Regions from separate parts of the Litoribacillus peritrichatus genome, predicted to be linked through region 2. Evidence: riboswitches for the same ligand, from Rfam matches in the RefSeq annotation. Region 2 holds a riboswitch; the other holds the start of a gene.

Region 1 (15,610 bases), on a different contig from region 2:
TTTGAATATGAATATGCACGCCGATGATCCTGCCTGGTATAAATTGCCAACCAATCAGGAAATGGCCGCACAATACTTGCTTCTGTACGAAATGTCGTTGCCTTACGGTTTAGACTTGAACAATCAGCTGGACGTTGCAAAATCTTCCACGCGTGTCGTCGCTACTTATGAGAACTTATCAAGCAATGAAATGATTGCCGCAGAGAAGAGTATTAACGATTGGTTTGCGGTGAATGCTCCGCAGTATCAAGTGGATATTGCCAGCCCAAGTTTGATGTTTGCTCATATTGGGCAACGCAGCATCATAAGTATGCTGGGTGGTACCACCATTGCTTTACTACTGATTTCTGTGTTGCTGGGATTTGCTTTGAAGAGCTGGCGCTATGGTTTAGTCAGCCTGATTCCCAATTTGGTGCCTGCTGCAATGGCGTTTGGTATCTGGGGTCTTGCAAATGGTCAGATTGGCATGAGTTTGTCGGTCGTTGCGGGCATGACCTTGGGTATTGTGGTCGATGATACGGTTCACTTTTTAAGTAAGTACCTCCGTGCCCGTCGTGAAGGCCAGGCCGATTCCATGGCCGCAGTCCATTATGCCTTTGGTAACGTGGGGACTGCGCTTTGGATCACCACCTTTGTGTTGGTTGCCGGGTTCATGGTGTTGGCGCAGTCCACCTTTAAGATGAACGCAGATATGGGCATGTTGACCGCGATGACCATCTTCATTGCTCTGGTCGTGGATTTCTTATTCTTGCCTCCATTATTGATGGCCATTGATAAATCCGTAGAAAAAAAGAAGGCTAACGCCGATGTATCAAAAGCATCAGGTGAGCATTCAGAAACAAAAAATAATTCTTCCGAAGTAACGGTATAAGCGTCTGTTTTAAGACGATAGGAGAACGAATATGACTGCAGTAATAAAACCAAATTTACAAAAGAAATCTGGCTTTAAAGCGATTTTGGCTGGCGTGACTCTGGCCCTGGTAAGTAATCTGTCTTTTGCTTTGACTGCTGAAGAACAAAAAGGCCTGGATATTTCAAAAGAGGCCAAGTTACGGGATCTGGGCTGGGTCGACAGTACATCGGATATGTTGATGGTGTTGAGAAACCAGCAAGGGCAGGAGAGCATCCGTGAAATTAAAATGCGGAACCTGGAAGTGAAAGGCGACGGTGATAAGAGTTTAACCATCTTTAATAAACCGCGAGATGTAAAAGGAACGGCTTTTTTGAGCTTTTCTCATCCGGTGGGTGCTGATGACCAGTGGTTGTATTTACCCTCGCTAAAGCGCGTGAAAAGAATTGCTTCACGTAATAAATCCGGCCCTTTTATGGGGTCAGAATTTGCCTTTGAAGATCTCAGTTCGTTTGAAGTTGAAAAGTACACTTATAAATATTTAGGTGATGAAGTGGTTCATGGCCTGGACAGTTTTATGGTGGAACAGTACCCGGTTGATGAAAACTCCGGTTATACTCGTCGCGTCGTTTGGATTGATAAAGAAGAATATCGAGTTCAGAAGATCGATTTTTACGACCGTAAAAACTCATTGCTGAAAACGTTAACTTATGTGGATTATCAGCGCTATTTAGGTAAACATTGGCGCGCTGACCTTATGCAGATGGTGAATCATCAGAACGGTAAAAGCACTGAGTTGAAGTGGGATAATTATGCCTTTAAGACTGGCCTGGAAGATGGAGACTTTAATCGTAACTCTCTGAAACGAGTTCGATAAATGTTATGAGTACGACAATAATAACAAGCACGAAAACAACTGAATCAGCACTTAATCGCGTGACTAAAATATCGGCCCTGGCAGCATCCATGCTGCTGGGCGTCAACGTTCAATCGGCCGAGTTTGAATTCTCCGGCCGGGTGGGTGTTGAGGGACGGTATTTTTTTGAGACCGCTCAATACGAGGATCAGTTAAATCATGGTCAAGCGTCAGTATTTGCGGAGCCTGAGGTGTATTGGGGCTGGAACGATGGTAATGACAGTGTCACCTTCAAACCCTTTATTCGAGCAGACGGTCAGGACAGTGAACGTTCTCATGGGGATATCCGAGAGCTTTCATACATACATGCAGGTGATGACTGGGAGCTTCGTGCAGGCATTCGAAAAGAGTTCTGGGGGGTGACTGAGTTCCAGCATTTGGTGGATGTCATTAACCAAACAGATGCAGTTGAAGATTTTGATGGTGAAGACAAATTAGGCCAGCAAATGATCAACCTTTCGGTGGTGAATGACTGGGGGATTGTGGATCTGTTCTTGTTGCCGGGCTTTCGTGAGCGTACTTTTCCGGGTGAAGATGGTCGTCTTCGTGGTCCTGTCAGGGTTGATACCGATGATGTGGAATATGAATCCTCTGCAGAAGAAAAGCATTTGGATGTGGCTGCCAGGTGGACTCACACACTGGGCGACTTTGATGTCGGAACCTACTGGTTCCACGGAACCAATCGTGATCCGGTGTTAACGCCAACGTTTGAAGATGGCGAAGTGGTGCTGAAACAGTATTACAACCAGATGGATCAAGTCGGGATTGATGTTCAGGCCACTATAGATGAGTGGTTATGGAAGTTTGAGACCATCTATCGTGGCACAGACGAAGAGGATTTTTTTGCTACTCAGGCGGGTTTTGAGTATACCTACGTGGGTGTATTTGAAAGTGCTGCAGATTTAGGTTGGCTGGTTGAATACAGCTGGGATTCTCGCGGCGAAGGCGATTTTGATGACCCGGGTTCTGCCTTCCAAAATGATATCTTCTTTGGTTCTCGGCTTGCTTTGAATGATATTCAAAGCAGTGAACTTTTGGCCGGTTTCAGTTCTGATCTTGATCACAACGCTTACAGCTTTTTGATTGAAGCGAGTCGTCGATTTGGCGAAAGCTTTAAAGGCAGCCTGGACGTTAGGATGTTCCAAAGTACTCACGATGCAGATCAGATTTATGCCATTCGTGATGATGACCATGTTCAGCTGACCTGGGAGTGGTATTACTGAGTCTTCAGTCTACGCTGAGCAAATGTGACTTACTGGCTGTAACGCTGTTATACGGATAAACCCATCTTCGTCGCTTTTATCGACTCTGGCTTCCACAGAGAAATGTTGGCGAAGGTGGCTCTCTGTGAGTATTTCTTCCGGTTTGCCATCCGCTACAACTTGCTGGTTCGCCAGTATGATTAATCGGTCGCAAAATCGCGCTGCCATGTTCAGATCATGAATTGCCGTTATGATGACATGTCCTTCTCTGGCCAACGTTTTCAGCAGCGCTAATACTTCAAGCTGGTGGCACAAATCCAGGCTGGCGGTGGGTTCATCGAGGATGAGAATGGGCGTTTCCTGAGCTAGGGCCCTGGCAATAAATACCCGTTGCCGCTCACCACCAGACAGTTCCGTGACACTTCGATCGGCCATCTTGAGCAGGTCGGTCTTTTCCATTGCATGCATTATGCGGGACTGGTCGTACTCACCTTCAGGTTCAAAGGACTTCAGATGCGGGTGTCGACCCATTGCGACTACCTCCCGAACCGAGAATGCATAATCAATGCTGGTATCTTGTGGTACAAATGAAATGTATTGGGCGATGAGTTTTCGCTTGAATGTTTTCAGCGATGCGCCTGAGAGTGTTACTTCCCCTTGATTGGGCTTTGATATGCCTGTGAGTAATTTAAGCAAGGTGGACTTGCCCGCACCGTTCGCCCCAATTAAGCCCACAAACTCACCGCTGGTTTTGTTGTTTTCCTGAGCATTTAGGTGTTGGCTTTGTATGCCAAATTCGAGTGAAATATTGTCGAGCACAACGTTTTTGGGGTATGAAAACGTCAGCTTTGTACAGCTCAGAAGAGGGGCGTTTTTTGAAGTCATTCGTGCGCTCCTGCGTGTTCTGGTTGGCTTTCTTGAGATTTATTTTCTGGTCGATCGAACCTTGTTCGCCATTGTTGTAGCTGGTTGGAATCGCCTACAACATGAAATCGCTGGCGTAGCGCTATTCTGGCGGCAAGCCGTCTTAAGCGATTAGCCGGAGCAGGGTAGTTGCCGGCGCTTTCTGAATGATTCAGAGCAGCGATAATGCGTTCTTTTTCATCGAGGTAATCTGGCAGACCATATTGTTTGAGTATTTGTTGGAAACACTGATGGGCGTTGAGATCGAATGGAGTCTGATTTCCTACTGCATCAAAACACGGAGAGGCAGGATAAAGCATCAGACCTGAGATTAACCCTTTAGGGATGGGGGAGTTCGCCGGGTGATGCAAACCGGATGCGAGCAGTTTAGGAAGTACGTGGGTGTGTGGTCCTTCGGGGGATTTTTCGATCCCGATGGGCTGATAAACTTCAAGGCGACCTATCCGGGATAAAAAGGCTCTATGTGGGTGATGTTTTAAAATATGTCCAAACGCAACGTTGTCTTCAGCCAGAATGTCGGTGCCTTCAGCGGCTCTGAGTGCGGTGATTAACTCTGGGGTCGAGGTTCGGATGCAGACATCGACGTAAGGGGTTTTTAGCCCTAAATCAAACAAAACATCAGCTTGGTTTGCTTCCAGAATACTGTGTTGATCAGGCCCGAGCTCGGTAATGGTTTCACGGTGATGCATTTTGGCTGAGCTTTCAGGCAAACAAAACGCAACCGCTTGCCCCCAAAGGTCGCGATCTTTACGGGAGGTTTCGTAGGCTACAGCGGTGCATTCCGTGAGGTTTTCGATGCGCAGCGCGCCACGGCTGGTTGCAATGGTGAGCGGATCGTTTGGTGATTGATCGTTTGGTGTTATAAGCCGTTCTTCCCCTTCATCGTAGAGAAACTCACCTAAGGCACCGAACGTGCCTAAACTCCAGCTGCTTTGGTGATTGTTCAGGTGTTCTAAAATCAAACTTTTCATGTATTTCCCTATTAGGACGAACCTGTTGTCGTTGACTCAGATGGAGGCTTTTGAAGCCCAATCTTTTTTGATCAAAAGAAACAAAAAGAAGGGCGCGCCCAAGCTTGCGGTAGCGACTCCCAGTGGAATAGCCCGGTCTGTAAATGCCCAGCGAAGCAGTAAGTCCGCGCCAACCAACGTGATTGCACCACCTAAGGCGGATGCGGGCAGCAAATAACGATGATGGGGCCCAAGCATTAAACGCATAATGTGAGGCACGACTAATCCGACAAAGCCAATGGCACCGCACACAGAGACCGTAGCGCCGACCAAAAGTGCAGTAATCACCAGTAATTTTCTTCGGACTTGATCAACACTCACGCCAATTGAGGCCGCGTGTGTTTCCCCTAACAACATGGCGTCTAAATCGCGGGCATAAAACAACAGTAAGCTGATTCCTGAAACAGCAAACGGCAATATCAATAAAACATGATCCCAGGTCCGGGCTTCAATGCCTCCCATGGTCCAGTAGACAATGGTTTTGCCGACATCCCAATTGTTGAGCGATAAAGCCAGAATCATCGATGATGCAGCACTGTTTAAAGCCCCGAGAGCGACGCCCGCCAGAAGTAAAGTGCCAATGGTGGTTTGGCCTCTGTGGCTGGCGATTCGGTAGACTACAAATAAAGTGATGGCCGAACCGATGAATGCAAATGTGGGTAAAGCCCAGACTGTTATGGCTGCAAGACCAGAGTAGAGCGCGATGACGGCGCCCAATGAAGCACCGGCGGAGACGCCTAAGACTGAAGGGGAGGCCAGTGGGTTTCGAAACATCCCTTGCATTACAGCGCCGCAAATGGCCAGGCAGGCACCTGCAAATATGCCGATGATGATTCGTGGCATACGAACATCCAGGATGACATTATTCATCCAGGGGCGAATATTGATGTGGTCTGTATTTAATAATTCTAAATCAAACATGGCCACAAATTGGTTGGCCAAAATGCCGGAAAGCTGGTTCAGAGAAATGTTTGCTGGCCCGTGAACCATGTTGATCATCACACAGAGGATTAATAGCAGTAACAAGACACATAAGCCGAAGGCTTGTTTTGTGATTGGTCTTGAGGGATTAAGGCGCATGGGCATGATCCTTTGGTATTGGGCGGGTGTTTATGAAGGGGACTTTGTTGGGGTTATGCGCTTTGATCAGAAGTTCAGAAACCTGTTGAATGCCATCCCAACTGTATTGCGAAACAGAAAGAACCCACGCGCCTTTCAAGCCATAAACCCGGTTATTCTTAACGGCATTCACGTTTTGCCAGGCGGGCAACTTTTTTAACGTTTGAGCCGGATCTAACTTTGAATCCATTGACCAGCCTCGCATGAGAATAACGTCCGGCTCTAAGCCCATGGCCATTTCTGCACTGATTTTTTGTATTCCGGTTAAGCCCGTCTCACGCATAACATTGTGGCCGCCAGCCAAGGTAATTATTTCATCGATGGTGGTGTTTTGGCCCGAGGAATAACCGTTCAGGTTGTAATACAGGACGCGGGGTGGGCTTTGCTTATGTGAGCTTTGTAGCTTTTGGTGGGTATCTTTAGTGTGTTTTAACGAGTTAAGCAATGTAGTGGCTTGAAAGTCTGTGTCGGTTACTTTTCCCACAACTTTAATGTTGTTCTCAATGTGACTGAAGGTATTACCGCCAGCTAACCGAACCACGGGAACCTGAGCATTCAACAATAACCGAACCGTATCCGCTTGCGTGTATTCGCCTATGAATACCAAGTCCGGCTCAAGTGCCAGGATGGATTCTACTTCACTGCTGATTCGCTTAATGTGTGGTGGATAGACGTTGGGAATGTTGGATAACTGAGGGTTATCGACCAGATTAGTGACGGCCACGATGCGGCGATGGTCGACCAGTTCGTGAAGAATTTCATCGGTGCCTAAGGTTACGGAAATAATCCGTTCAGGTGGCTTTTGCAAAATAATTTCTTCCCTGGTGGGATCAATTAATACCATAGGGAAACCAGCGCTTTCGTCAGTGCTTTCTTTTGTACTTTCTTTTGTACTTTCTTTTGTGATCAGTATGGCGGTTGAGGAAAGCGCGTTGGCATCGAATAAACCTACTTTCAGCTCTGAAAGCCACAGCAAGATGCCACTGAGAAGAATCAGCAGGCCGCATATCGTGGGTTTCGTGAGTGAAAGCATGGTTTATTCTCTTTTAGAGTTTATTTAAAGAAAAAAGGAGAAGGGCACTTTATAAGCTGCCCCGTAACGTTACACCTACCATGGCGTTGATGCCTTTTGTGCCATAGGTTGCCACTTCCTCGTACTCTTCATCCAGCAGGTTTTCAACCCTGCAAAAAAACTCGACCTGGTCATTCAAGGTATGACTCAGGGCTAAATTCAGCAAGGCAAACTCGGAGAGTGTTTTTTGACTGGTGTTCCAGTTTTCATCAAAAATTAAGTCATCTTGCTGGCCGTTGTATTGAACGCCACCGGTAATCCGGGTCTTGTCGTTTGGAAATAGGTAGCTACTGTTCAAACTTGCGATGTGTTTTGCTCTTCGAACCAGTTCTTTTCCGTCGCCATTATCGCTGTCCGTATAGGTGTAGCCTGCGTCGATTCTAAAGTTGTACGCTGGGTTGAGTGTCGCACTGACCTCCACACCTTTGATCTTAGAATCGCTTGGCAGGTTGATGGAGGTTTGTCCGGCACCTGTGATCATATTTCGAACGTCGGAATGGAAGTAAGTTACATCAATGTATCCATCAACGGCGTCGAAATGGTATTCAGTCCCCAAATCCCAGGTGACGTTTTTTTCGGGTTTTAAGTTTTCGTTCCCTTTATAGGTTTCGCTAGAACCGTAAAGTTGGTATAGCCCTGGGTTTTTAATACCAGTGCCTTTACTTGCGTGAATTCGAAGGTCAGATGAGAGCCACCCTGCCAGGGTAAAGCGATAGGTATTATCGTTTTGAAATTCACTGTTGAGGTCTCGACGACCGGCTAGGGTGGCAAACCATTGATCATTTAAGCTCACGCCGTACTCCAATGCGAAACCGGAAGCATCCATTTCTCGATCAATCGTGGACCATCCTTTGGTGTAAAAGCTTTCTTCTTCGCGTTCAGCTGCAAAGGTTATTCGGTGATCTACGTTGGATGATGCTGCATCGCTTTCAAAATAGACATCACTTTGATATTCATATTTTCTGCGCTTGCCTTTATTTTTTGAGCTTAGCGTTCCTTCTTTGAAAGATTCTCTGTTACTGTCGCTGTTGGACACGCCAAACGACTGCTGCCACTGATCATCAAAAAGTGAAAGGTTTGAAGACAGTCTTGCGAATTTCTGACGTACTTCATCGTTTTGGTCAGCATCCACTGCTCTTGGGCGGGGATCAGCTGATCCGGGAACGGAAGTAAAACTATCACTGTCGCTGTCTGCCTCTGTATGTCGGAGGTTCAGTTCAAAAGATAGATTGTCGTTCGCTTGTACGCCTCCACGAAAGCTCAACGTGCCGTTTCGGTAACCGTCTTCTTCATGATTGCCATCTTTCTCGTTGGCATCAGAAATGCCATCGGTATGAACAAGAGAACCACTCAAAGAATAGTGGTAGATATCACTGCCTGAGTTTAAGTTGAATGACTCCTGATGTGTTCCGTAACTGCCGGCCTCAAAGCTGACTTTTCCGTTCAAAGGGCCATTGCCTTTTTTGGTGATGATGTTGATCACACCACCCATCGCATCGCTGCCCCAAAGCGCACTTTGAGCACCGCGAAGCACTTCAATACGTTCAATCTCAAGGCTCATCAGGTGAGCAAAGTTATATTCGGAACCGTTGGCAACATCATTCACTTCAATGCCGTCAATTAATACCAGTGTTTGGTTGGCTTCTGCGCCGCGAATACGCACCTGGGTGAAAGAACCGGCGGCACCGTTACGGCTGACGGCAACACCAGGTACGTCTCTTAATGCGTCCGAAACGGTTCGAACCTGATTTTGCTCAAGGTATTCTGAATCCAGCACGGTCATAGCGCTGCCGGTTGCTGCACGGCTCATTTCCACTTTGGAAGCACTGACAACAATCTCCATTGCGTGCTCTGTTTCAGCGGGTTCCGATGCCAGCAGAGATTGAGAACAGAGTGTCAAAGAGGGGATTAATACCTTGAATGCAGATGATAATGTTGTTTGTTTGTTTGGCGTCATAATTACGCTCCGTCATTGCCCTGGGGTGCAGGAATAGGAGCTGGATGTGCGTTTCTCCTTAGGTTCAACGCACAGCAGACAAACGCCATACGAACGGAGATCGCAAAAAAACGGGAACAGAGAAACAACGAGGCATACACCACGGACTCACTTCCAGCAACAATAATTGAGTTATTGTCACCGTTTCGGAATCCGCCCTGACAAACATCCCCGTTTGAAGGTAGGTGACGCGTTCAACGGCAGGTCTCCTGACTCACAGGTCTTAGTCTCCAACTCACCTTCCCGAGAAAATGCTCAGTGGTATTTTGAATTGGAACTCGCTGTTTACAGTTGCGGGGGCAGCCACGGATTTCAACCGTGTTCCCTATTAATCTCAGTTAAGAGAACCGTTTACGGGGGCGCATTTTACATAAAGGAATTTTGAAAGCAAGAGATAACCAGTATTCTGGTTTCTGTCGGGTATTGATTGTTGTGGCTGGTAAGTCTTTTGAACATTCTAGTATTATTTGCGCTTTATCATCATTCATAATGGTTGCCAGAAAACATTGTCTTTATTGTGCTTGTATGAACTTTTCGTTGTAGTGCCCCTTTTTAACATCATACTTTTTATCAAATTATTCATCATTCGCTGAAATAGACAAGAATCAGATCAGTTGACAGGCTGAATCCGGTTGAAAAGTCACGGATTCAGGAAAGAGAAATGGACTAACTAAATAGTCCCAAATTTACATAGCCGTAGTAGTCTAAAATGTAACTGAATAGGGCTGAAAAAAGTAAAGTAAAGAAAGAATACATAAAAATAATACTAAAAAGAGTTTCAATTGAATTGGCAAAACTTCTGAAGTCAAATCATTTATAGTGGTGTTTCATGATCCTATCAGTTTTAGATCGGTTTTTTAGTGCAACATTTAATGAAATACAAATAACACGGAAAAACCAACTATCTTGAGGGATGATATCTGGGTGATTTTGAAATTCAATTTTTAATCTTCTATCCAATGTAAACGCTAAAAATATGAGTGACATGTATATTAGAGCGAGTGAGCCTAAGGCCAGGATCGCGAGAGAAATTTCTATTAAATCTACTCTGGTCATATCTTCCTAGCGGCTGACAAATTTGCCAACCTTAAATTTTCTCTAAAGTAAATCAAAGTCTATTAAACCAAAGTATTCCGCTGGGTAGGCTAATAGCCCTAAAGTAATCATTGCTAGGCCTGAAAATACGTAAACGAAACAAATAATGATTTCTAGAGCAGTTGCGTGACTACGAAAGTCAAACCCGTTGTAATGATATTGCATTATTTTGTTGTTTATCGATCTGCTTTTAAAAACAACATTTAATGCAATGTTAATTACTCTAAAAAACCAAGTTGTTTGTACAGTAATGTCTGGATGATTAATGAATACTTTTTTAAGTCGTCTATCAACTGTGAGGCTCACAAGTATTAATGTAAAACAAGTCAAAATTAATAGACCGGCTACCCCAAAAGAAAAAACCACTGAAAATAAATCGTAATTTGTCATGATGTCTATCTAATACTTAACTTTAGGGCAAGCTAAAGTAGCCCTAAGTTTATAAATCCTAAGTACTCAAGGGGGTATGCTGAAAGCAGAATGATAATAAAAACAATAAAAGCATACAGGGACAGAAAACAGAATATCTTTTCGGGTAACGTGGCAAAACTTCTGAAATCAAAGCCCTTGTAGTGGTGTATCATTACTCTGTCGTTTTTTGATCTATTTTTAATCGCAACATTAAGGGAAATAGAAACTACTCGAAAAAACCAAGTCTCTTGAATAATGATTTCTGGGTGGCTTTCGAACTTTCTCTTTAAACGCCGATCTAGCGTTACTGAGATAAATATCAAAGCGACATATATAATAAGTATACAGCCAACAGAACCAAAGCTAATTAAGGTCTCTAATGCTTCATATGTTTTCATAATTAGTATGCTATCTGATCATAAATATGACGTGTGCTAGAGACTATTAATTTATCAGAAATAACAGCTACCGCTCCAGCCAAAATAATACCTAATACTATTCCAAATGGTCCTAACAAGAAGGCGAAGGAATAGGCTCCAATACCTAACCCAGCAAGCATTCCTACGCCTTGCGCCCAGGCTTCGCGCTGCCAGTTACCTCCGTTTAAACGCATTTGATCCACTGCTTGATATCTGAAATACCCATCTAAAGCTACCATCCCATAACCAAGACCTTTACCGTATCTGGCAAACTTGGCCAAACTGGTTGCTCCGGAAGAGGTTGTGATTGGTATGGTTCGGTTAGCCATGATAACAGGTCTGCCTGGCCTTGCTATTGTGTAGGATTCCATTTTGGCAGGGTATTTGTTGAAGAAGTTCAACGTTTCATTATTAAACTTTATCTGCATTTCTTTGAACGCGTTGGCTACCTTGAGCTTTGCCATTGAAAGTGTGTTTGGCGCAGCGCGATGATTTTTAAAACCATGATATTCTGCAAGGGCATCGTCGTATTTTTTTAAAGCCATTAGAAAGCTGCTTGCTCTGGCCGTGGCGGCTCCTAAGCCACCGCCACCGAACGTATTCAAATCTGGAGCAATATCCCTTAATCCTAATCTTTCAGACACTTCTGCTAACGCGAGCGCTTGGTGGCCCGTCATTGTTTCCGTTATCTTTGATAGGTTTTGGATACTTGAAGGAGAGCTTTGAAGTAAAAAACGTTGAGACGCTGAACCTACCTCATTCGTTTTTCCTGGTAAAATAATTGCCTGACCCGATCTTAAATTACTTGAGGGACTAAGATGGGGGTTTAAGCTTTTCAGATCGCTTGTTAGATTTTGATTGTTAGATGAGTTACAAACACTTTCCAGTGTATCGCCATTTTGGCAAATATATAGACCAGACATTTTAAAACGTACCCATAGAATTAATTCAGAAAAAATCAGATGGGATTTAACAAAGCGAGAACAGGTATCTCATTGAACATTCCGTGTTTTCTACTTGGTTAATCCTTAACCTAAAGTGGGCGCATTTTAGTCGTTGTCATAAATCAATACGTCGATTGAGTGCACAAATTTTAAATATGAGCCTGACAGCCTCTATGCATATCGGAGTCAGAAGGTAAAATGTGATACTTTTGTATTGGCTCTCAGGGTTAGAGTTTTCATTCTGTCTGTCATAAAGGAAACTTTGCGTATCAAAATCTTAGTCAGTGCCTGTTTACTTGGGTCGAAAGTCCGTTACAACGGTACGGATAAAAAGGCTCAAAATGATGACTTTGAGTGGTTGTTGAGCAATCATGAGATCATTCCATTGTGCCCGGAAGTTGCGGCTGGATTACCAACACCCAGGCCGCCAGCTGAAATTCAGTTTGGCACAGGGGAGGATGTGTTGACCTCTAAGGCAAACGTCATGGGGAATGATGGGGTTGATGTGACGGCCGAATTCATTCGGGGCGCTCACATCGCGCTTGAGGTTTGTCTGGCTGAAGGTATTCAGTATGCTGTGTTGACGGAGTTGAGCCCTTCTTGTGGCAGTTCCGATGTTTATGATGGCCGCTTTAGTGGTAAAACTGTGCCGGGAGCAGGTGTGGTAGCCGCGCTGTTAAAGCAACATGGCATTCGGGTATTTAACCAGCATAACGTTGGTCATTTAAAAGCTTTGTTAGCGCCGATTCAGAATATTTAATGGAATAATTCAGCGGTCAGTTGAGGGAAGAGATGTTTGTAGTTTCGTTGACGTATAAAAAAGATTTGTCCGAGGTGGATCAACATATAGATGCGCATGTGCAATACCTTGAAAAGTATTATGCAGAGAAGGTATTTATTGCATCAGGCCGGAAAGTGCCAAGAACAGGAGGCGTGATATTGGCGAATGCTCCAAGTCTTGAGGCGCTTAACGTTGTTTTGAAAGAAGACCCGTTTTACATTGCAGAGCTGGCAGATTACGAAGTGACTGAGTTTATCCCTTCAATGGCTGCTGATGGCTTTGAATTCTTGAAAAACTTTCAATGAGACCCGTAATGAAGTAGTTTGACCAATGAGTTGATAATTGGGTTTCAGGTCGTATTTATTTTCATAAAGAGGTTAGGGAATGACTTCAAAACACATTGGAATAGTGGGCTGTTCTGCAGAAGGGGCAGCACTGTGTTATAAAACCATTTGTACTGAAAGCCCTCGTAAAATGGGTTCTCACTCCCACCCCGAAGTGTCTATGCATACCCATTCATTGGCTGACTATGTGGTTTGTCTGGATCAGAATGACCTCAATGGTATTGGCGATCTGATGTTGTCTTCGGCGCATAAGCTGAAACGTGCCGGTGCCGAATTTCTGATTTGCCCTGATAATACCATTCACCAGGCTTTTTCTTATGTGGAGTCCCGCTCGCCATTACCTTGGTTGCATATTGCTGATAGCGTTATTGCTAAAGCAAAGGCGTGTGGTTATAAAACGTTGGGCATTTTAGGTACTCGTTGGCTGGTTGAAAGCCAGGTGTATCCAGACAAAATAGATCAAGCCGGATTGTCCTGGCTACGGCCAGAACCTGAAGAAATTCAGGAAATCGGAAGAATTATTATGGAAGAACTGGTTTATGGCGTGTTTAAGCCGGAATCCGTTTTGTATTTTCAGTCGGTGATTTCAGGTTTAAAGCGTTCAGGCTGTGATGCTGTTATTTTGGGTTGTACCGAAATACCATTAATCATTGATGATGGTAATTCTGAACTGCCCACATTAAATTCCAATCGGTTGTTAGCGGAGGCCGCCATTCAGGCGTCGCTTCAGTAAATGATCTTCCGTTGTTGTATTTTCTGTTTGGTAAAAGCTCATTGAAGCTAAAGTGAAAGGGGTGTTTGGTTTGCGTTTTGTTTTGTTATTGATGATTTTCTTTTGTGGGGTGGCAACGGCTGAAGTTGAAACTTTTGTTCGTGATTATACCTACAATGCCAGTGAGAATGATTCCAAAGTCAGTGCCCGTAAAGCCGCCATGCAGCAACTTCAATCCCTACTGATTCAAGAGGTAGGGGTGCAAGTACGATCGACGTTTGAAGTGGACGATACCGTGTCAAACGATGTCCTGACCCGAGAAGTAAAAGCCAACTACGGTACGTTCGCTCGTGCGTTCACTCAAACCAAAATTCTGGATGAACGTTGGAACGGTGAAACGTTTTATATTAAAGCCGAAGTCATTGTCGATACCGATAATTTGATCGAGACAATTCAGCAAGTGTATGTTCAGCAGGTGAATGTTCCGGCCAAGACTACGGTGTGTGAAGACACAAGGGAAAAGGTTAAAAAGCTACTGTATAACGCGCATCGTAGAGAGTCTGTGGCCGAGGCCATTGAATTGGCGATGAATAACCCCATTGATGAAGATTGCCATGATTGGCAGTTCATGATTATTCATAACTTCAAGTCTTTGGGTGTTCATGATGACGACTACCGTCAATTTCTATTTGAGCAAATTAAACAAGAAAAAAGTTCTTTGATTGATCGTCTGTTGGTGGATGTTTTGAATTACGCCATTCGAGTTAATCGGTTGTCTGATGATGAATGGCAAGTGGTGACGGAAACCCTGGCTCTAACGCATTCCGGCGTTGTAAACAGTGTGATCGCCACTCTGATCAACGGCACGCAGGTGCTTGATGATCATAAGTATTCTGAATCCAGCAAAAAAAGTAATGCACAAAAGCAAACCCATGATGCCTTAAAGGCACAGCTGGATGAGCTTCTTCATCTTACCGGGCAGAATAAAATCGGGTTGGATGAACCTGCAACTGTTTCGCAGGTGTCTTCGTCGATTTTGCCTAGGTTAATGAGCTATCAACCTGAATTGGTGCCGGACTATTACGAGCGCTTGAGTCGTCAGATAAATCGCGCAGGTCTCCAGCGCTTGTCGAATAGCGTGACAAATTACTATAAAAAACAGCCTGACGAAGAACGATTGAATGTCGTGAAAAGCTACTTTAATCAAGTGGTGATAAACCAAGCGGTGAGTAATTCATTATATGGCTTGTTTCAGCGTTTAGAGCGGGAAAGAAAATCTCCTGAACTGAGCATGGCGGCGTTGAAATCCATCATTAACTCCAATAAAGACCAAGCGGCTTTGGTGATGGAGCTTGCCCGAACGAATGATAAGACCCGGAACTTATGGTCTATTCGGTTTGATTTGCCAAATTCTTCTGCCTGCTCTCTGAAAGAATGTGCTGCAATGTTGTTTGATCTTGATAAAAGAACACAACAAACCGGCGCAGAATTTTTGGTCGCTTATGGTGAACGCGCTAAACCGATAAAGAACAAAGTCATTAAAAAATTAGAGCGTATCCGGGCTTTGAATAAAGTTCAGGAACCTACGCATCTGGTATCGTCTCTTTTAAAAGTACTTGAGCAAATTGACGCCACAGATGATCAATCCGTCAGTTTGATGGTGTGGGGCTTGGGCGGTGCAAGTAAGAAAACGCAGGATCAGGCCAGAGCGAGCTTAACGCACTTGGGTTCAAAAGCCTTGCCTCAGATGATTGTTGAATTTGATCAGGCCAAACAATACGTACAGCGTCGAATGATTGAAGTAATGGGCACGTT
Region 2 (15,610 bases):
TTTGGGTAAGGAAGCGGATCAATTCATCGAGCGCCGGATTGACGATGTTAAAGATTGCCTGACCAACCTTCAGTCTTTATGTCAGCATGGGCATTTTTCCTTGGATCAGCACTTGATTGCGGTTCGTGAAATGCTGGCAAGTCTTGGTGAGGCACACAGCGCCTGGAATATGGCAAAGTTGCTGGAGTCTGATGGATTCAATACCCGTTTTGTAGATCTGACGGGGTGGAAGCTGGAACAGCAATTCAGTCTTGATGAGCACATTGAAAAGGCGTTTGCTGATATTGATATTCAAAATGAATTGCCGATTGTTACTGGCTATGCTCATACCGACACTGGGTTGATGTCTACCTTTGACCGAGGCTACAGTGAGATGACCTTCAGCCGGATTGCGGTTGTTACGCAGGCCGCTGAAGCCATTATTCATAAAGAATTTCACCTTAGCAGTGCTGACCCAAGGTTGGTCGGGGTTCGTAAAGCTGTGCCCATTGGCCGAACAAACTATGACGTAGCGGATCAACTGGCCAATCTTGGTATGGAAGCGATTCACCCGAAGGCCGCGAAGGGGCTTCGTCAAAGCAATATTCCGTTAAGGGTAAAAAATACCTTTGAGCCGGAACACACAGGTACTTTAATCACCAGTGACTACGTGAGTGATGTTCCTAGAGTTGAAATTATTGCCGGCTGTAAGGGCGTGTACGGGATCGAAGTTTTTGATCAGGACATGGCAGGTAACATCAGCAAGTATGATTCGACTATTTTGGCCACCATTGATCGCTTCAAGGTGAATGTTGTTGCTAAAGACATCAATGCGAATACTGTTTCACATTATGTGTCGACCAACTTGAAGACCATTAAGCGTATTGTGAAAGTGCTGGAAGAAAGCTTTGCTGATGCTGAAGTTAACTTCCGTAAGATTGCGATCGTTTCTGCTATCGGCAGTGACATGCAAGTACCAGGTATTTTGGCGCAAGCCGTTAATGCGCTGGCTGAAAAGAATATTTCTGTGTTGGCGATGCATCAATCCATGAGACAAGTGGACATGCAGTTCATTCTGAATGAGTCGGACTACGATGAATCCATTCAGGCATTGCACAGTCGTTTAGTTGAAATTCACGATCATGGGCGCGCTATATGTCTCGCATCTTAGCGTTTGTTCTGTTTGTCTCTTTCTCTGTCACGGGATGGGCTGTATCTGCTGAAGTGCAGGATAAAGCGGTGCAGGAAAAAGAACCTGACGTGAAAATAGAGAAAGAGCAAGTACTGGAGCGTGTTAACGCTTTGGAGAAGCCGTTGTATACGCCTTTTATCGAGCGTTATGTGTTGGATGAAATCAAGCAGCTGCGTGTTGATCTCGGCGCTCAGAAAGCAGAGTTGATCCAACAGATTGTCGACAGACAAATTAATTCGATTGACCGGGGCGTTACCTATGCCACAGATACGGTGACTTACTTCTTTTATTTGATTGCAGCGGCGAGTTCCATTTTGGTGGTGGTAGGGTGGAATTCCATCCGGGACATTAAAGACCGTGTTCATTCGTTGGCGGATGAAGAAATTGCTAAATTGGTCAAAGAATATGAAGGACGTTTATCTCATATTGAAAAGCAGTTAACTCAGAAGACACGTCATATCAGGCAGAATAAAGAAGAAATTGAGCTGACTCAGGAAATACAATCTCTATGGTTGCGTGCTGGTCAGGAAAATAACCACCAGAACAAAATTCTGGTTTATGATCAGATTTTGAAACTGAAGCCAGGAGACTGTGAAGCTTTGACTTATAAAGCGGATGCGGTTCTTGAAATTGGCGAGCCTCAATGGGCTGCAAACCTGTGTCGCCAAGCGTTAAGCATAGACTCACATAACAGCCATGCTTTTTATCAGTTGGCGTGTTCTTATACGGCGCTTGGTCTCTACGATGAAGCCATTCAGTATCTTGGTGAAGCGTTAAAACAGTCGGATTCTTATAAAGCTTATCTGATGTCGGATGAGGCACTAAAACCTCTGTATGATCATGAAGAGTTTCAGAAACTTACGGCTTAATTAATCCCTCCTTTCTAAAGTGCATTGGTCGACCCTTTCAAGAGTCTGGCATCAGGATATTACTGATGCCAGATGTTTTGTCTTCCGTTATAATCGCGCACCTGTTGATCAATCTTTTATAGTGAACAAACCATGACAGATGAAAAAATCACCCAGTACGATGTGAGTATTCCCAAAGAAGAGCACGGCAGTTTGACGTGGGAAGAGCATAAAATGCCTGCGTATTGCTCTGTAAATAAAGCTTTGGCGCATTTCAAACATAAAGAAGTGTTCGGGTGGCATTTGGCGATTGTCATTGAATGTGAAGCCCAGTTAACCACCGGGCAACCGACACCGGAAGAAAAAGAAATCGTTGATAAATTTTGTGGCGCTTTGGTGACTAAGCTAACAGAAGAGAATAACGCGCTGTTTTTAGCAAAATCAACATGGAATGGTTGTTATAACTTGTTTCTCAGGGTGTATGACCCGTATGTTGCGGACGACTATCTGAAGAGTGTTCTTGAACAAGAAACCAACCCTCGTGAGATGGAATATCATATGGAGCAAGACAAAGAATGGAAGTTTGCTCAACACTATATCAAACCGTTTGAGAAAACAGACATAATGTAATCTTTTCGCTAAAAAGCCCATAACTTAAGTCATTCATACACTTAAATTATGGGCTTTTTCTGTTTTTTCTCTCTCAGAATATGTTGATTTAGGCTTCCTGTGCCTCTGGTTCTGCTGCTTCACGGTGTTTTTGTTGGGACGTGTTGGGTTTTGTCTTCGGACAAACCTTAACGGTAAGGCCATTTAACACGGCTGTGCCACAAAACTGATCAATCATGTTGTCGTCGGTTAAGTCGTTGGCATTGGCACCAGCGTACTTTTCGGCGGTAGACCATCGAGTGCCTTTTTTATTGTGACCCCAGCCGTGAGGTATACTGATGACGCCTTTGGCTATTTGATCCGTGATTTCAATGGGTAAGGTGATGCTGCCTACCGAAGAGGTGATCTCTACAGTTTCACCGTCTTTTAGCTTGAGAGCGTGACAATCCGAAGAGTGCATCATGACAGTACAGCGGCTTTTGCCTTTGACCAGCCTGCGGCTGTTGTGCATCCAGGAATTGTTACTTCTGATGTGTCGCCTTCCAATCAAAGTGAAGTTGGCCTTGTCCTCTTTGTCTGCCTGGGGTTGTTTAAAGAACGTATTCTCAAGGCGCGTTAAATCTTTCATGAAGAAATCGCGGGATAACTCTATTTGTTTGTTCTTGGTTCGAAGCCCGTTTGGCAGTTGTGGCTTGAGTGGCCCTAAATCTATGCCATGAGGGTTGGACTTTAATGCTTTTAGGGTTAAGCCTGAAAAAGGGTTTAATAATTTGCCATAGGGGCCGGTTCTGAGCAGTAAGTCCAGTTGCGCTGTCGGCCCGTATTTTTTATGGAAGCGATGAATCAATTTGTCTCTGAGTGATTTTTTGCTTTTCAAACGATCCGTCAATGAAAGGTAAATTTCCCAGTCTTGCTTGGCGTTGTTTGGCGCGCTAAAGAGGGCCGGAGAGAATTTGGCGGTGTTGCGAACCGAAAGTAAATTAAAGATTAAATCGTAGTGATCCCGCTCTAATTGAGAAACGGGCGGTAAGATGATGTTTGCATGTCGATTGGTTTCGTTGAGGTAAAAGTCAATCGAGACCACAAAGTCCAATTCCTGGAGTGCCTTATCCAGTTTGTTGCCATTCGGGGTGGATATTACAGGATTGCCTGCGGCGAAGATCATGGCTTTAATCTGATCTTTGCCGGGCGTCAGGATTTCATCTGCAAGAGTCGCAACCGGAAACTCCCCGTTAAATTCTGGTAGGTTTCTGACGCGTGAGCGGTATCGGTCGAAATGGCCTTTGCTGGTATGGCTAAGTAAGTCGGCAGCGGGTTGGGTAAACATCATTCCGCCTTCGGTATCGACTCGGCCATTCAGTAGGTTGAAGACCATGATCAGGTATTGGCTTAATGTGCCAAATGACTGAACTGAGGCTCCCATTCTGCCATAACATACCGGTTTCTTTGCTTCGCTGAACGCATAGGTTAAGCGTCGGATTTCAACGGAGTCCATGCCTACTTTATCTGCAACGCGTTCCGGCGAATATGGGATGACATCTTCTCTTAGTGCATCCAGCTCATTGGAGAGCAAGTGATTACAGCGATCGTCTATGATGTTGCTTTCAAAAATTACATGAATCATTGCGAGCAGCAATAAGGCGTCTGTGCCGGGCTTTATGAAATGGTGTTTATTCGCCATTTCGGCCGTTTCTGTTTTACGGGGGTCGATGACAATGATTTTTCCTCCGCGTTTCTGAATGGCTTTGATTCGGTTTTTAATGTCCGGGCTGGTCATGATGCTGCCGTTGGAGGCCACAGGATTGGCGCCAAGCATTAAAAAAAAGTCGGTTCGATCGATGTCGGGAACGGGCATTTTAAGCATGTGACCGAAAAGCTTGGATGCCACTAGGTGGTGAGGTAGTTGATCAACGGAGGTGGCCGAGTACATGTTCTTAGTATTGAGGGTTTGCAACAACTCACGGCCAAAAAGCAGTGCTCCCATGTTGTGTACATTAGGGTTGCCTAAATAGGTTCCTACTGAATTTTGCCCGTATTGTGTCTGGATTCGTTTTAGATTTGCGGCCACTTTATCAAAAGCTTCTTCCCACGCTATGGTTGTCCAGCCGTGTTCAGTGCGTTCCAGTGGTTTGGTCAGGCGTTCCGGATCTTCGTATATGTCTTGCAATGCCGTTGCTTTAGGGCAAATGTAACCACGACTGAAAGAATCCTGCTTATCACCTTTGATTGACAGAATTTGCTCGTTATCCGTTTCTATTGCCAAGCCGCACATGGCTTCACATAGATTGCAGGTGTGATAGCTTGTTTTTCGGGTCATCGCCTCATCCTTGGTTATTTTTTTATTGTTGTCATGGTTTGATGTTAAATCATTCTTTCGTGGTTGAACGCTGATAGATTTGACTGGTTCTGGCAGCCATAACGAAATCATTCATGTGCAGGCCATGAATTTTGTGTGTCCACCATAAAACAGTGGTTTTACCCCATTCTGTTCTGATTTCCGGGTGATGGTTTTCTTTTTCTGCTTCCTCGCCGACTTTGTTGGTGAAGTCCAAGGCCGCTACGAAGTTTTTAAACTTAAATACGCCGATAAGTTGTTTGGTGCCTGATGTGTCGATAATGCTCCAGCCAGGTAGAGTGTTAAGTAACGTCTCGGCTTCCTGATCGGTGACTTGGGGGGCTCCGGCCTGGCAAGCCTGACAGGTTTTTTGGTGAAGTGGTTCAGAGCTGGAAGCAGTCATTTCTCGGTTCCATGATCAAATAGATCGGTAAATGGGTTAGAATGCATTAATAATAGACGTTTAATTGGAGTTCTCTATGTCAGGTTCGGACAAAAATCACTCTCAGTCGCATGATCCGTTACACGGTATGACGCTTGAGAATATTCTTGAGGAGTTGGTTGATTACTATGAGTGGGAAGAAATGGCTCGGCGAATACAAATTAACTGTTTTAAGAAAGACCCAAGCATCAAGTCCAGCTTGAAGTTTCTTAGGCGAACGCCTTGGGCGAGAACGAAAGTGGAGCAGTTGTTTTTAGAAATGCGCACAGGAGAGCAGTCTAGCGGTCATTCTGCTAAACCTGCCCATTCTGCTATACCTGCCGTCGACCCGTGGGCGAAACATCGTTCGTGACGGGCCATCCTTTTTCGCTAGTGCTGTAGTTTTTTAGCGACATTGTTGTTGATAGTGATGTGGTTTTTGAGCGTGGTGCAGTTTTTGATAGTGATATAGAGCGTTAGTTGGTTTTTAGCCGGGGTGGGGTAATTTCAACGGTGGTTGTTTCGTTGCCCAACCAGATTTGGCCATCCTGAATGGTGCATTGAAGCTGCATGTTTCTGTCGGTCAGCTCCGTTAAAGCTTTTGATGCCGTCTCATCGATGTTTAAAATGCTCAGGTTGTTAAAGCGGTCAAACTTATCCTGGTTTTGATCCCACCAGACTTGCGCTGAGTTTCCGCCGTAAGTGATTAAAATAACCTGCTTAGATTTGCCTGCGGCTTTGCGTATTCTTTTTTCATCGGGTTGACCAAGGTCTATCCAAAGCTCGATTTCGTCAGACAAGCTTTTTTGCCACAAGTCGGGTTCATCATCAGTACTCAAACCTTTGGTGAAAGAAAGTTGCTCATGAGCATACAAGGCGAAGGCTAATACTCTGAGCATCATTCGTTCATCTGTTTCTGATGGGTGTCGAGCAATCGTAAGCTCGTGACCTGCGTAGTAGTGCCTATCCATGTCTGAAATCTGAATGTCTGCTTTGAAAATGGTTGCTTTTAGTGCCATAGAGAACTCGACGAAAATGGAATATGAGTGGGTGAATGGCCGCATCATAACATGAAACCTTCAGTGCGAATTACGACAGCGGTTGATTATCTGGTTGAATAAATTAGACTCTCGGCTCCATATTGAGTGTTGATTGGTTTTATGACGTCCAAATTTAAAGTGCCTGTTTTATATTCTTTCAGGCGTTGCCCTTATGCAATGCGCGCCAGGATTGCGATCAAACAAAGTGGCATTAATGTTGAACTGAGAGAAATCACCTTGAAAAATAAGCCGAGCCATATGTTGACGTTGTCACCTAAAGGCACGGTGCCCGTGTTGTGGGTTGGAGAGGGACTGGTGGTTGATGAGAGTTTTGACATCATGCTGTGGGCTCTGACTCAAAACGATCCGAACGGCTGGCTGCTTAATAATAACGAGTTGTTGTTGAATGAGGCGCTAGCATTGGTTGAGATGAATGATAATGAATTTAAAGGGCATTTAGACCGCTATAAATACTCGGTGCGTTTTCCTGAAGACTCCGAAGAAAATTATCGGGCCAAAGGCGAAACTTTCCTGACGTTGTTGGAGAATAAGCTGATGAAGCATGACTTCCTGATGGGCGACCATTTCAGTTTGGCTGACGCAGCCATAGCACCATTCATTCGCCAGTTCGCGCATGTTGATAAGGCGTGGTTCGATCAGTCGGATTATGGGCGTGTAAAGGTGTGGTTAACCAACTTTTTAGAGTCTGACCGCTTTACTTCCATAATGAAAAAATACGCCCCCTGGGTTGAGGGCGATGAACCTACGTACCTTATTTCGTCTTGATCGAGTGGGAGAGCGTGTTTAGCTGTTCAGCGCTCTTCGCTAAGGATTCCGCTTCGTTAGCGGTTTTATGAGAGAGTTCTGAGATATTTTGTATTTGTTCGGTCACATCCTCCATCTGAGTATTCTGTTTGGTGGATAGTTCCTGGATATTAGCGTTCATTTCCGTTGCTGAAGTCATGGCGTCAGATATGGTAGAAATTGACCCTGAAACCGATTCAAATTGGGTAACGCATTCTTCGGCTTTAGTCTGCCCGTTCTGAATAACGGATATGGCTTTGGCTGCGCCGTTTTGCAATTTCTCAATCATATTCTGAATCTCTTCGGTAGAGGATTGAGTCCGGCTGGCTAACGTTCTGACTTCATCGGCGACAACGGCAAAACCTCTGCCTTGTTCTCCTGCTCGTGCTGCTTCAATGGCGGCATTGAGTGCCAGTAAATTGGTTTGTTCGGCAATGCCTTTGATGACATCCAATACGCTGCCGATCTCTTCGGTATCCTTGCCGAGCATTTCAATGGATGCGGTTGCATTCTGGACTTCGCTGGCGAGAGAGCTGATTAAGTCGGAAGACACCATGATTTCAGACTTGCCTTCGTTGGCGGCCTTTGCTGCGTTCTGAATAAGCTCGGTTGCATGTAGAGAGTCGGAGGTAATGGTTTCAATGGCTGATGACAGTTCTGCGACCGAGGAAACCAGATGGTCGGTGGCCTGAGATTGTTTGTTCATAGACGCCAATGTGGAGTTTGCGTCGTCGGTGACATGATTGGATACATTCACCAAATCACTGGACATATCGCCCAACAGTGACTCCGTTGCATGAGACTTTTGGTTTACCCGGTTGAAGGCTCTAACGATATGGGTGATTTCATTATTACCTCGTTCATCCAGCCCTTCATCAATGTGAGATTTACCCTCGTATATGTCCGTAAGCCCTTTGTTTAGCCACATCAGTTTTTTCTGAATGACTTGTCGGTAGACAACAGCAAGGATCATTAAGAGAACAATCATAAACACTGCAAGAATAATAAGCAGTAAATACGAGAGAGACTGGCCTGTGCCAATTTGGTTGGAAATGTCTGTTTTTACTTCCAAAACGCCTCGCACATCGCCCAGATTCCAGTCGTTTTTGGGGGTTTCAGGGTGTTTGTTATGGCAGGTAACACACACCTGAGCAGACATAGTGTCCGCAATGGCGACGCGCAGTGTTTGTTTGTCGTTTTGTTCTTCGATACGGTAAAAGCGCTCTTTAGGATTGTTTTGCAGATAATCCCAGGCGTCTTGTTCGAAGCTGTCTAAGCGGCGGCTAGCCCGGTTAGGGAAGGGGAAGGCGCTGTAGAGCTTGAGGCTTAATCCTTTTTTTTCGAACTCAGAAGATAAATCATGGATAAGGGTGGCGGGTAATGGAATCGAGTTTTGTTCTGTTTTGTGATTAAACGACCCTTTTAAGTCAGAGTTGGAAATGACTTTTTTGATGACGTTTTTAGTGTAGTAACCCCGGAGAATTTTATACTCCTGTACTTTCTTTTCAGACGACATGACAGCTTGGCTGATTGCATGATCTTTAATGTATGAAGGGATGACCAACCAGAAGCAGAAAAGTGAAATCAGGAACACGCTGACGACGGGTATTACGAAATATTTGAATAAACTATCAGTCAATAAGTTCATAATATAACTCACAGAAAATACCTCTATTTACTATAGTCAATACTAAAAATTTTGTTGCTGTTTTTGTGTTTTCGGCAGCTTGTGTTGGTGTGTGGCAAGTATTTTTTGTGATTCCAGACAGAAGGTAGTCGATTGCTTTTTGTGCCCGCCGATAACCTCTAATGGAGGTTTACGTTTTTAAGCTTGGCCGCTTAAAAACATTCAGGCTGGAGGTTTTATGAAGATTGTTGCATCGGAAGTGCAGATGGACTCTGCTGCGCGACGTTTATATCAATACGAGTCAAAACAAAACGCATTGATTGGTGATGATGAGTTGCTCGAAGGTGAGCAAGGAAACTTTTCCAATGGCGTGATTGTCGGTATCTCAGAAAATGCGAAGCTAAAATACCAGCAAGAGCTTGAGCAGTATGCGTATCGCTCAAGTGATATTTCTTTGGGAGCTACAGAAACAAAAAACACAGATCCGACAGAAGCGAAGAAATTCAGGTCTTCGGATTTTGTGCGTGCAGCTGCGGATGTTGTTCTTCAGGGAAATAAGGCGGCTTCACGAGTGGCTGTCCCAGTGAATGCTGTCGCAGTGAATGCTGTCGCAGTGAATGCTGTCGCAGTGAATGCTGTCCCAGTAAATGTTGCCGCAGCGAATGTTGTCGCAGCGAACGCTGTTTCCGCTAATAGTATTCAGGCTGTTGGTGAGCAAGTACCGCTTGAGGTTCCCGGAAATAACATTATTAATGTCACGACGATGGTGGAAGATCTCAATCTGCAACCACTGACGGCAAGAGGCTCTGGGTTGATGCGTGTTGAACAGTACACGCGCTCCTACACCGAGCAATCTCAGATATATAACGGCTATGGGACAGTGAGTACGTCAGATGGTCGGGTGATCAATTTTGGGTTGTATTTGGCCATGGAGCGTTCTGAGACGATCGAAACAAGTTCTGAGCTGTTGGTTAATGTTTCGCCGATGGTTGATCCATTGGTCATTAACTTTGGCTCAGAGAGTGCGACCTTGAATGATCAGTTTTTTGAGTTCGACATCGACAGTGATGGTGTGGCTGAAACGATAGCGACTTTGGGTAAGGGCAGTGGTTATTTGATGCTGGATCGTAACGGTAATGGTTCGGTTGATGATGGTTCTGAGCTTTTTGGACCTGCAACGGGAAGGGGCTTTGAGGAGTTGGCTGAATTTGATCACGACGGTAATTTATGGATCGATGAGTCTGATCCTGTGTTTGATCAATTGAAAGTCTGGGTCACCGATGAGCAGGGGAATGACAGTCTGTTAACCCTGAAAGAAACGGGGGTTGGTGCAATTTATCTTGGGTCTTCGGCGGCCGATTTTGATTTGGTTTCTCGGGAAGGTTTGCCTTTAGGAAATATAAAAGCGAATGGCGTGATGTTGATGGAAAATGGTGAAGTTCGCTCCGTTCAGGAAATTGATTTGGTGGATCACACTGAGGAAAACCGTCAACCGAATCAGCCGAAGGTCATGAGTGAAGAGGATATTGAGGATGAGATTAAAAACTTTGCCTTACAGGCGGAGTCTGATGGGGCTGCAGAGGAAGAAGCTGAAGCCGGTCTCATTCGAATTTCTCCCGATGTGGCTGAAGCGCTCGAACGTTTGAACAACTTGAGAGAGGAACAGAAGGCTTACAGTGAATCTCTTCGTGAAGAACAAGAGGAGCGTAAGTCCGTCACTGAGTTGATCATCGAGGCAATGAACTCGGCCGTTTTTCAAAAGGAACCTGAATAAGGCGCATTAATTCAGCGCCGTGATTGACATGGCCGGGGTTTTGCCATAGTTTGCTCCCGTTCGAGTGTTCACTACGTGAAGTAAAAGGGAAGTACGGTGTTTAATCCGTCGCTGTCTCCGCAACTGTGATCATCTAAATGGTATCTCTATCCACTGGCAATAGCTGGGAAGGTTAGAGTGTATGCCGATGTAAGCCAGGAAACCTGCTCGAAACTCATCGAAGATACCTGATTAAAGCGACCGCGCTTTAACGGGGTCTTCATATCTATTCGGAAAGAAATAGGAAACAAGACTCGATGCATATTGAACCAGGCGTTGTGAATGGCGCTAAACTTTTATTGAGCTACGGCTCTTCGGCCGTCTCTTTTGGCATAATGTCTAAGCTGGCGCTGGATGCCATTAAACAAAGTGGCTTCGGCTCTTTGGTCGTGAAAAGCTTATTGACCACACTTTTTGTATTTATTTTCTTTGAAGTGTACCCCAAAGAACCGGTAGGTGTCTCAGAAGTCCATATCATTCTGGGGTCTACTTTGTTTCTTATTTTTGGCATGGCTCCGGCTGCCATTGGCCTCGCGGCAGGCTTGTTCATTCAGGGGGCGTTCTTTGCTCCGTTTGATCTGCCGCAATACGGAATGAATGTAACCACTTTGCTGATGCCTTTGTTTGCAATGAGCTGGGTTGCCAAGAAGGTGATTCCTGAGCAAACAGCGTATAAAGATTTGACGTACCTTCAAACTCTTAAACTATCGGCCGCTTATCAAGGTGGAATTATTTCCTGGGTGGCATTTTGGGCGTTCTATGGCAGCGGATTTGGCGCTGAGAACCTGGCGTCTGTTGGCTCATTCTGCCTGGCGTACACCTCTGTGATTCTGGTTGAACCTTTGATTGATTTGGCCGTGCTTGCAGGCGCAAAAACTGTGCACCGTTTTAAAGATTCCGGTGTGTTTGAGCGTCGTCTTTATAATCCTGCGGCTTAATAGCATGTCACTGAATTTGGCATGATATAAAGTTGGTATGATCTTAATGTTCGTTTGAGAAAGTGATTTTGCTGTGTTTGATGAAAGCACAGCAAGATCCGCTGATAAATTTTGGTAGCAAAGGAAGACCGAACGTGGCTTTAGAACGCATTTCTGTTTCGCTTGATGAGGACTTGATTGAGAAATTTGAGTCTTATCTGAAGGTGAATGGGTATAAAAATCGTTCAGAGGCAATCCGGGATCTCATTCGCGACAAGCTTGAATCGGATGTTGTGGAACAGGATAAGAATGGCCACTGTGTTGGCACCTTGACCTACGTATACAACCATGACGAACGAGAGCTTGCCAGAAGGCTTACTCGGGTACAACATCATCACCATGATGTAGCCATTTCTACCTTACACGTTCATTTAGATCATGATAACTGCATGGAAACGGTGGTGCTGCAAGGGCGTATTGCTGAGGTACAGGCATTTGCCAATGCGATTATCAGCCAGGCGGGTGTCAGGCACGGTAAGCTGAATCTGGTTCCTGCCGAAGTTCAGGGTGAAAAGCATAAGCACGGTACGTCAGAGCACTTCCACACGCATACACATCCGAAAACTTAATCGTTGTTAACTTTAGTAGCCCCGCAGAGGGATATTTTGTTTGTTTGGTATTACGAATTATTATTTAGTAATATTTATGTTTGTAATCTTGTTTAATAAAAATTGGTAACATTATGAAAAAATTGAACTTTATTTATTTGGTTTTTGCTTTGATTGGTCAAAGTGTATTCGCTCAACATGCTTTGGCTCACTTTCAGGAGCTAATTCCTTCGAATGATATTGTGAATGAGAACACCGCACGAAATATCGATATTAATATGGTGTTTACACATCCAATGAGCCAGGGGCCTGAAATGAATATGGCGCACCCTTCGCAATTTGGCGTTGTTTCTCCGTTCGGAAAAGAAAACTTAATGTCTGCTCTGACACCGTATCAAGTTAATGATGTTACGGCCTATAAAGCAGAATATAAGTTTAAAAAGCCGGGAGATTATATTTTTTATATTGAACCTGCTCCTTACTGGGAGCCAGCCGAAGGCGTTATGATTGTGCATTACACGAAAGTTGTGGTGGATGCGTATGGCTCAGAAGAAGGCTGGGATACCATGGTTGGACTGCCGGTAGAAATTGAACCGCTAGTCAGACCTTACGGTCTGTGGGCGGGTAACTTATTTCAAGGTGTGGTGAAGAAAAATGGTTTGGCCGTTCCTTTTGCGGAAGTGGAAGTGGAGTGGAAAAATGACGGGTCAGTGACCATGCCTTCCGACCCTTACATCACTCAGGTGATTAAAGCCGATGCGAATGGTGTTTTCAGTTATGCTATGCCAAAAGCAGGTTGGTGGGGCTTTGCTGCTTTATTAGAGTCTGATGAAAAAATGAAGAACCCGAAAGGCGAAATGGTGCCTGTTGAGCAAGGTGCTCTGATTTGGGTTCAAACCCGAGATATGAAATAGCGAGAACTAATACAGTGGCTCATATACCTGATGGTGTTTTAGCCTTGCCTGTCGTTGTCAGTGGCGCGCTTGCCACTGCAACGTTAGCGGGTTTAGCGTTTAAACGATTAAACAACGAAAACATTCCTCAGGCTGCAGTGCTTGCTGCAGCCTTTTTTGTTTCATCTCTGGTCAGTGTGCCTGTCGGGCCGAGCAGCGTTCATTTATTGTTGAATGGTTTAATGGGGGTCATTTTAGGCTGGACTGCCGTACCGGCCATTTTAGTGGCTCTACTTATGCAAGCGATATTTTTCGGGCATGGCGGCTTGATTGCACTTGGCGTAAATGCGTTTAATATTGCTGCACCGGCGCTTCTTTGTGGGTTCATTATTCGGCCTTTTATACTTCGTTCTTTTGCGGAATCAAATCGCAGTATTGCGATGTTGGGGGCGTGTGCCGGCTTGTTGGGGGCAGGGTTGACCGGGGTGTTGGTTGGCCTTTCTCTTGTGGTGAGCGGATCTGAATACCTGGCGTCCAGTAAAGTGATCCTGGCGACCTACATTCCTTTAATATTAGCGGAAGCCGCTATCACTGCGGTGACGTTATCTTTCATCAGTAAAGTATCCCCTGAACTTTTGGGAGTAAAACCTTCGTGACTGCCCGATTGAAATTAACTGCAAAACTGTTTGTAGTGCTTTGTTTGATTGCCCCTTCTGTGGGTTACAGCCATTTACTCAAGGTTTTTGCATATGCGGAAGGTGAGAGTGAGATTCATGGTTACGTGTACTTTGCTGGTGGCGGGCCGGCTCCGGGGGCCAAGGTAGTTATCAATCAGGCATTAAGCGGAGAGCCATTAACTCAGGTTGAATTAAATGAAGCCGGGGAATTTGTTTATCAAGCCGACCAGGCAGCGGATTACGAAGTGGTAGCGAATACCGGTGACGGGCACCTGGCGACGTGGAACATCAATAAGAGTGACTTTGCTGGTGAGCACAGCGTTTCTTCTGAGTCGAATGGCAGCTCAGGGTCACCCCCTGATTCTCAGGCGTTAGAACAAATAAACAATTCTGACTTGGCCAAACTTGTGGAACGCGCGGTGGCCAAACAAGTCGGTCCATTAAGGGCTGAGCTTCAGGCTTCAGAAGAGCGTGCCCGTTTCAGTGATATTATGGGTGGTATCGGTTTTATTTTTGGTCTTTCAGGTGTCTTGTTATGGTGGCGCAGTAAAGAGTGAGTTCGTTGACCCGGTTAGAAACCAAAGATGAGTTTATCTGGCTGGATCGCTTTGATCCTAGAGCCCGTATTCTTGCGGCGATCATGATCGCGTTGGTCGTCATTTTTTTATCGGGGATCACGACACTCGTTGCTGGTTTTGTTGCCGCTTTGTTCTTGGTTTTGAGTATAGGGTTTGATTACCAGACTTTGATAAAACGGTTGTTGGCTTTTGAAGGGTTTGTGCTGTTGCTTATCGGGTTTCTGCCTTTTACAGTGTCAGGCGATTCGCTGTTTGTTGTGTTTGGGTGGACTGCATCCGAGCAGGGCGTAGACAGAGCGGTTGTTATCTTTCTTCGGTCCAATATTATTGTGCTTTCGATGTTGAGCTTGTTGGGTACTCTTGAACCCGAAGAGCTGGGCCATGGCATGAGTCGTTTGGGTGTGCCACAAAAGTTTGCACACTTGTTTTTGATGACAGCGCGCTATCTGGACGTGCTGTTAGATGAGTACCAGCGACTCCGTTTAGCTATGAAAGCACGGGCGTTTCATGCCAGAACTGACCTTCATACGTGGCGATCCTATGGTTGGTTAATTGGTATGCTGTTGGTCAGGAGTATGGAGAGGTCTCAGCGGGTGGTGAAAGCAATGAAGTGTCGTGGTTTTCAGGGGCAGTTCTATTTGCTGGATGACCGAGTCTGGCGGGCCGGTGATAGCTTGGCCATGGGGTGCTTGGCGTTGGTTTTATTATTTCTATGTTTGGTTGAATTTTTATGACTCAAGCTCCTCTGATTAAATTAGACAAGGTATCGTTCGGGTACCTGAACCGAAACGTGTTTGAAAATGTAAATTTGGAATTGCATCGAGGGGAAAGGCTGGCTTTGCTGGGTGGCAACGGCGCAGGGAAAAGTACGCTGTTACAGTTGATCGTCGGGCTTAACAAGCGTTCATCCGGGGGCATTTACGCGTTTGGAAAGGACAGATCGGAGGAACGGGATTTTATTGAAGTTCGAACCAAAGCAGGCATGGTTTTTCAGGACTCAGACGATCAGCTGTTTTGTCCTTCAGTCTTAGAAGATGTGGCTTTTGGGCCGTTGAATTTAGGAATGACAAAGCAGGAGGCGATTGATCGTTCACTTCAGACACTTGAAAGCCTTGGCTTGAGCGAGCTGGCAAACCGGATTACTCACAAACTGTCTGGCGGGCAAAAGCGTTTGGTTGCCTTAGCAACGGTGCTTGCAATGAAACCTGAAGTATTATTGCTGGATGAGCCTACGAATGGTTTGGATGATTCCGCTGAACTGCGCTTGAT

The links. A riboswitch is a leader RNA that binds a small molecule or an ion and turns the genes downstream of it on or off. The one in region 2 is predicted to bind cobalamin.
Region 1: it holds a riboswitch for cobalamin, as region 2 does, so the genes downstream of both, ABD744_RS18140 (TonB-dependent receptor plug domain-containing protein) here and ABD744_RS08555 (energy-coupling factor ABC transporter permease) in region 2, are expected to answer to the same signal.

The regions. Positions count from the first base shown of each region.
Region 1 covers NZ_BAABBN010000012.1:351,378-366,987, reverse strand. The annotation lists gene ABD744_RS18175 (efflux RND transporter permease subunit) at 1-871, shown strand, start outside; gene ABD744_RS18170 (outer membrane lipoprotein-sorting protein) at 903-1,727, shown strand; gene ABD744_RS18165 (hypothetical protein) at 1,733-2,989, shown strand; gene ABD744_RS18160 (ABC transporter ATP-binding protein) at 2,999-3,853, opposite strand; gene ABD744_RS18155 (DUF6925 family protein) at 3,850-4,863, opposite strand; gene ABD744_RS18150 (FecCD family ABC transporter permease) at 4,900-5,982, opposite strand; gene ABD744_RS18145 (ABC transporter substrate-binding protein) at 5,972-7,054, opposite strand; gene ABD744_RS18140 (TonB-dependent receptor plug domain-containing protein) at 7,104-9,050, opposite strand; cobalamin riboswitch at 9,272-9,456, opposite strand; gene ABD744_RS18135 (hypothetical protein) at 10,188-10,574, opposite strand; gene ABD744_RS18130 (hypothetical protein) at 10,607-10,993, opposite strand; gene ABD744_RS18125 (LysM peptidoglycan-binding domain-containing protein) at 10,996-11,937, opposite strand; gene ABD744_RS18120 (2-thiouracil desulfurase family protein) at 12,221-12,718, shown strand; gene ABD744_RS18115 (YciI family protein) at 12,751-13,044, shown strand; gene ABD744_RS18110 (aspartate/glutamate racemase family protein) at 13,124-13,816, shown strand; gene ABD744_RS18105 (hypothetical protein) at 13,887-15,610, shown strand, end outside.
Region 2 covers NZ_BAABBN010000004.1:1,602,012-1,617,621, reverse strand. The annotation lists gene ABD744_RS08605 (aspartate kinase) at 1-1,150, shown strand, start outside; gene ABD744_RS08600 (tetratricopeptide repeat protein) at 1,135-2,040, shown strand; gene ABD744_RS08595 (DUF695 domain-containing protein) at 2,173-2,649, shown strand; gene ABD744_RS08590 (molybdopterin-dependent oxidoreductase) at 2,738-4,945, opposite strand; gene ABD744_RS08585 (4a-hydroxytetrahydrobiopterin dehydratase) at 4,995-5,366, opposite strand; gene ABD744_RS08580 (VF530 family protein) at 5,443-5,757, shown strand; gene ABD744_RS08575 (YaeQ family protein) at 5,861-6,403, opposite strand; gene ABD744_RS08570 (glutathione S-transferase) at 6,545-7,210, shown strand; gene ABD744_RS08565 (methyl-accepting chemotaxis protein) at 7,197-8,876, opposite strand; gene ABD744_RS08560 (hypothetical protein) at 9,094-10,629, shown strand; cobalamin riboswitch at 10,675-10,854, shown strand; gene ABD744_RS08555 (energy-coupling factor ABC transporter permease) at 10,926-11,606, shown strand; gene nikR (nickel-responsive transcriptional regulator NikR) at 11,741-12,214, shown strand; gene ABD744_RS08545 (DUF4198 domain-containing protein) at 12,328-13,107, shown strand; gene cbiM (cobalt transporter CbiM) at 13,122-13,742, shown strand; gene ABD744_RS08535 (hypothetical protein) at 13,739-14,320, shown strand; gene cbiQ (cobalt ECF transporter T component CbiQ) at 14,317-15,075, shown strand; gene ABD744_RS08525 (energy-coupling factor ABC transporter ATP-binding protein) at 15,072-15,610, shown strand, end outside.